One region of the Rahnella variigena genome, then DNA from elsewhere that is predicted to be linked to it. Evidence: predicted binding sites of a transcription regulator. Region 1 holds the regulator's gene; the other holds the start of a gene.

Region 1 (3,146 bases):
ACAGACGCACGGCCTCATAAGAGAAGTTCGCCGCGATTTCTTCCATCAGCGCGATAGCATTCTGCTGGGCTTTTTCGTGGGAAATTTTCTTGCTGCGGGCTTCGTCTTCGATCGCTTTTTCGATGGCTTTGGAAGCCAGCAATTTATTGAATAAATCCTGACGCGCCGGAAGACGCGGGCCGACCGCTGCCAGACGCTGGCGGGAGAAATGCATACGCGCCACGCGTGCCAGTTTCTGAGCGATGGTTTTGTCGGTGCCGTGCTCTGTCGCCATATAGCGCAGGGAAACGGTATTGGAGAAACGGACAAAACTGTCACGTCCGAGCCACAGCACGGCAAAGAATTTCTGGATGCCATTCAGTACGCGCAGATGCGGCGTATCATCCTGACCTTCACGGCCCGGCGCACGACCAAACATCACGGAAACCGGCAGCATCTGGATGTCTAAATCCGGATTGTTGCGGTGCAAATCCAGATAGTCGTGGAACAGCTTTACGGATTCCTGCTTCGGCGTGTAATACGAGAACACGCGCGGGCCTTCAGCAATGAAAACATGGCTTGGCAGCAGCGTTCCGTCGATTTCCAGCGGAATAAGGGGATCGGGCAGATTCTCTGCCAGACATTGCGCACGCAACGTCAGCAAGTCTGCTTTGGAGTTGTAAGGCAATACGTACAAAATCGGGCGCGTCGGGTCCAAATGCAACTCGGTAACCGGATCTGAAGGTATGACCTTGCTCTTTACCAGCAATGAGAGTGGTAAATTCAATAATGTGTAATAAAGTCTACGCCAACCTGACATAAAAACGTGAAGCCTCTTGTTAGCCATTTCGCCGCAAGGATACCAGAAAGATCCGTGGAGATCTGTGGTCATATAAAAGCTAAAATACGGCACACTTTTAAGGACAACCCTTCAAGGATCAGTACCCGAAATGGCGAACCAAGTCACTGGATTTACCCGAATTTATAAAGCGGCCGGATATTCCTGGAAAGGATTGAAAGCCGCATGGCAGAACGAAGCGGCTTTTCGCCAGGAAGCCAGCGTGGCTATCCCGTTAATTTTGTTATCTTTCTGGCTCGATGTCAGCACGGTTGAACGCATTTTACTTGTAAGCTCCGTGATGCTGGTCTGCGTCACCGAGTTGCTCAACAGTGCGGTGGAATGCGCGATTGACCGTATCGGCTCTGAGTTTCACGTGCTCTCAGGGCGGGCAAAAGATATCGGTTCTGCTGCCGTACTTCTGACCATCATATTGGCGATTTTTGTCTGGGTCAGTATCTTTTGGCCGCGATGGTTCTGATCTGGAATCTGTATTCCAGGAATCACCGTTATGCCCTGTTTTTATTCAATCTTAGGTTTTCATTGACCGTTTAGCTGTATATACTCACAGCAAGACTGTATAAACAACCAGGGGGCGGAATGAAAGCTTTAACGACCAGACAACAAGAGGTCTACGACCTTATTCGCGATCATATCTCCACCACCGGTATGCCACCGACTCGCGCAGAGATTGCATCGCGTCTGGGTTTCCGTTCTCCCAATGCGGCGGAAGAACACCTGAAAGCGCTGGCACGTAAAGGCGTTATCGAGATTGTCTCCGGTGCATCTCGTGGTATCCGTCTGCTGATGGAAGAAGAAGAAGGTTTACCGCTGATCGGCCGCGTTGCCGCCGGTGAACCGTTGCTGGCACAGCAACATATCGAAGGGCATTATCAGGTTGATCCGGCGATGTTCAAGCCGAGCGCCGATTTCCTGCTGCGCGTCAGCGGGATGTCGATGCGTGACATTGGTATCCTCGACGGCGATTTGCTGGCCGTGCATAAAACGCAGGACGTGCGTAACGGCCAGGTTGTCGTGGCGCGTATCGACGATGAAGTCACCGTGAAACGCCTGAAAAAGCAGGGCAGCGTGGTGCAGTTATTGCCTGAGAACAGCGAATTCCAGCCGATCGTGGTGGATTTGCGCGAACAGAATTTCAGTATTGAAGGGCTAGCCGTAGGCGTCATCCGTAACGGCAACTGGATCTGACCTTCGTACTTCGAGCTGCAGACGCGTTGGCTGCGTGCGTTCACCCGAATCACTGACTCATATCAGCTCATCGGGATTCTCTTACTTGCCGCCTTCCTGTAACTCGAATTACTCGGTCAGAAATTGCTGAGTCAGCAATTGCTGTTTCAGATAGAGAAAACTAAAACTAATTGAATATGGATGGCGGCCGCCTCTGGCATCCATGTGAATTCAAAGAGAAATGCGTTTCTCTCATCATCGCCCCTTTCGGGGCGATGTCATTTTGGGCATAACCTGAACCTCCGGCATGAGATTCTCTATGCAACATCATTCCCTGCGACAATCATTTAAAAACACCTTTCTAAGCCCCGCAGATAAAGCACTCTGGACGCTGGCGTTACCGATGATTTTTTCCAATATCACGGTGCCTCTTCTTGGTCTGGTGGATACCGCAGTGATCGGTCATCTCGACAGTGCCGATTATCTCGGTGGTGTGGCGGTTGGTTCGATGGTCACGACTTTCCTCTTCATGATGCTGCTGTTTTTGCGCATGAGCACCACCGGCATGACCGCACAGGCGCTGGGCGCAAAAGACAATCAGTTGCTGGCACGTGCTTTTGTGCAGCCCTTTTTGCTGGCGGTGCTGGCCGGTGTCATCATCCTGTTATTTCGCCATCCGCTGATGGAGCTGGCGTTTCATGTCGTGGGTGGCAGTCAGTCGGTGCTGGAACAGGCGAGGCTGTTTATCGAAATCCGCTGGTACAGTGCGCCTGCTTCTCTGGCGAATCTGGTGATCCTCGGCTGGTTGCTGGGCATCCAGTATATTCGCGGGCCGGTGATTTTGCTGATCGCGGGAAATCTGCTGAATATTATTCTGGATATCTGGCTGGTAATGGGGCTGGGGCTGAACGTACGTGGTGCGGCAATGGCAACTGCCAGTGCAGAGTATTTCACGTTGTTCATCGGGCTGTATTTTGTCTGGCGTGTCATGAAACGACGCGGTATCACCGGTGCAGAAATCACCGGTGCGTGGCGCGGTAATTTGCGCCGTCTTCTCGGACTTAACCGCGACATCATGCTGCGCTCATTGCTGTTGCAGCTATGCTTTGCCTCACTGACCATACTGGGTGCGCGGCTGGGC
Region 2 (3,146 bases), 3.3 Mb from region 1:
AAATCTGGCTCAGAATGCTCATTTACTCTGTGTAAACTCCGCTTCTTCGCCAGATTTCGCTTTGTCTTTCCTGAGTGCAGCGCATTATAAGAATAATAAAAGGAGGCAGGTGATGTGCGAATTGCTCGGGATGAGCGCTAACGTCCCTACTGATATTTGTTTCAGTTTCAGTGGATTAGTGCAGCGCGGTGGCGGGACTGGTCCGCATAAAGACGGCTGGGGCATTACCTTTTATGAAGGCAATGGCTGTCGTACTTTTAAAGATCCGACGCCAAGTTTTAATTCGCCCATTGCCCGCCTTGTTCAGGAATATCCGATCAAATCCTGCGCGGTGATTTCTCATATTCGTCAGGCAAACCGTGGCGAAGTGGCGCTGGAAAATACCCATCCGTTCACCCGCGAACTGTGGGGACGCAACTGGACTTACGCGCACAACGGCCAGCTTCGCGGTTACCGCCAGCTGGATACCGGCACGTTGCGCCCTGTCGGTCAGACAGACAGTGAATACGCTTTTTGCTGGTTGCTGCATAAACTCACCCAACGTTATCCGCGCCGCCCTGCAAGCTGGCCGCCGGTGTTTCGCTATATCGCGTCGCTGGCTGATGAGTTACGGCAGAAAGGGGTGTTTAACATGTTGCTGTCGGACGGCAATTTTGTGATGGCATACTGCTCGACGAATTTGCACTGGATCACGCGGCGGGCGCCTTTCGGAAAGGCAACGTTGTTGGATCAGGATGTGGAAATTGATTTTCAGCAGCAGACGACACCGAATGATGTCGTCACCGTGATTGCCACGCAACCGCTGACCGCAAACGAAACCTGGAACAAGATTGCCCCAGGTGAGTTCGCGTTATTTCATCGGGGCGAACGCCAGCTGTGAGGACAGCGGGGTGTTAGACAACGGTTGCAGCACTTCATATTTACCGTCAGTGACCACAACATTCGGTGGCTGATGGTGTTTCTCAAAGTACGCATATCCCGGTTGTAACTGGCTCCAGAAGCTGTAGTAGCTTGAGTTTTTGTGCGCCTTCATGTTGGCATCGGTCATTTTGAACGGATAAATGCTGATCTGCAGATTACGCTGCCCGAACTGGAATGCCGCCTGCACATAGGTAAAGATTTCGTCCATGTAGCCGTCGGTCATGGCGTAGCAACCGATAGACTTACAGTTTCCGTGGATCATCAGATACTTACCTGAATAGCCCTGCGAGATGTCGTAAGCATTGGGGAAACCGATGTTAATGGCGCGATAAAAGCGGCTGTCAGGTTTCAGGTGGTGAATATCCACGTTGTAGAAACCTTCCGGGCTTTTGAAATCACCTTCGCGACGTTTATTTCCCAAACCGCCGGAAAAATCGCAGATGCCGTAACTGCCGATCAGACGAAATTCGCCGTCGAGTTGGGCATACAATTCGAGTTTACGTTCTTGTTTGAAGATCTGGATATAAACCGGAGCGCCTAACAATTGCTTTTTAAGCGTCGCGTTGACCGGGACAGCATCGCTGGCCACGGCGTAATTTGCTGTAAATAAAGGCAAACTGAGGAGCATCGCAAGAAACAGCGCGATTCTGATCATTCTAAATCCTGCTTGGTAATAATGTCGATTATTGTGTCTACAGCGGAACTGCCTGTAAGACCGCCACTGATTTTCTTCTTATGTACTGCCTGTCTGAAACGATGCCATATTAATACTGATTAATTTTTTAGCAATCACCAAATAATGAATAATGAATTTCCCAATCGGAAATTTATTACCTTGCCATGAATGGTGATTAATTAAGCGAAATTAACCAACATTTTCTGTGTTGGAAATCTCCGCACTCAACTGTATACTTATACAGTCATTGGGGGAGGGCTATGCGTAAAATCATTCATGTGGATATGGACTGCTTTTTCGCGGCCGTCGAGATGCGCGACGATCCTTCCCTGCGCGATATTCCAATCGCTATCGGCGGCAGTCGTGACCGCCGTGGCGTCATCAGTACCGCCAATTATCCAGCCCGCAAATTTGGCGTACACAGTGCAATGCCTACCGGCATGGCCCTGAAACTTTGCCCGCATCTGAAAGTCATTCCCGGCAGAATGGACGCCTATAAAGAAGCGTCAAACCACATTCGTGAAATCTTCGCGCGTTATACGCCATTGATCGAACCGTTGTCACTCGACGAAGCTTATCTGGATGTTTCCGACGCCACCCAATGCAATGGTTCCGCCACACTTATCGCCGCTGAAATTCGCCAGGCCATTTTCGATGAAATCAATCTGACGGCTTCTGCGGGCATTGCGCCGATAAAATTTCTGGCAAAAATCGCCTCAGACCTGAACAAACCCAACGGCCAGTTTGTGATTACGCCCGATAAAGTGGACGCGTTTTTACAAGATTTGCCGCTGAGCAAAATCCCCGGCGTCGGCAAAGTCACCGCCCAGCGGTTGCAGGAACAGGGGTTGATCACCTGCGGTGATGTACAGCGTTACGATCTGGCGAAACTGCTCAAACGCTTTGGCAAGTTTGGACGCGTGTTGTGGGAACGCTGTCAGGGGATTGATGAGCGCGAGATTTCCCCCGAGCGGTTGCGTAAATCCGTCGGTGTGGAACGTACGCTGGCCGAAGATATTCACAGCTGGGAAGAGTGCGTGGCGCTGATCGAACGTTTGTACCCCGAACTGCAAACGCGCTTAAGCCGCGTCAGCCCGGATCTGCGCATTGCGAGACAGGGTGTAAAACTCAAATTTCATGATTTCCAGCAAACCACGCAGGAGCACGTGTGGCCGGTGCTGAATAAAGAAGATTTACTGAAAGTCGCGCGTGATGCCTGGGAACAGCGGCGCGGCGGAAGAGGGGTCAGGCTGGTGGGGTTGCATGTGACGTTGCAAGATCCCCAAATCGAGCGGCAGCTTCTTCTTCCCTGGGAATGATCCCCGTCATCCTTCAAACTGTCTCTGCGTTGGCTGCCTTCGCAAACCCCGGTCACATACTTGTGTATACTCCTGGGGATTTACTCAGTTGCCGCCTTAATACAGCCCGAATGATTTAGGGGATCGATCGAGTATTAACTGCGTTCAGGAATCGCTTTCAGCAGGGCCGTCAGCAGTTTCCAGTACAGCTCGACGCTGGCAATTTCCACCTGCTCATCCGGCGAGTGTGG

Evidence for each region. Region 1 encodes LexA, which represses DNA repair genes until DNA is damaged. Its sites were predicted from a motif close to TNCTGTATGTACATACAGNA; they were not measured.
Region 2: a site for LexA is predicted at 1,824-1,843, ahead of dinB (DNA polymerase IV). Genes of this name have one in related genera too.

Annotation. Positions count from the first base shown of each region.
Region 1 is NZ_NSDJ01000001.1:1,098,242-1,101,387, forward strand. It holds gene plsB (glycerol-3-phosphate 1-O-acyltransferase PlsB) at 1-799, opposite strand, end outside; gene CKQ54_RS05075 (diacylglycerol kinase) at 930-1,298, shown strand; gene lexA (transcriptional repressor LexA) at 1,418-2,026, shown strand; gene dinF (MATE family efflux transporter DinF) at 2,325-3,146, shown strand, end outside.
Region 2 is NZ_NSDJ01000001.1:4,356,391-4,359,536, reverse strand. It holds gene CKQ54_RS20010 (class II glutamine amidotransferase) at 113-880, shown strand; gene dpaA (peptidoglycan meso-diaminopimelic acid protein amidase) at 851-1,576, opposite strand; gene dinB (DNA polymerase IV) at 1,858-2,916, shown strand; gene pepD (beta-Ala-His dipeptidase) at 3,051-3,146, opposite strand, start outside.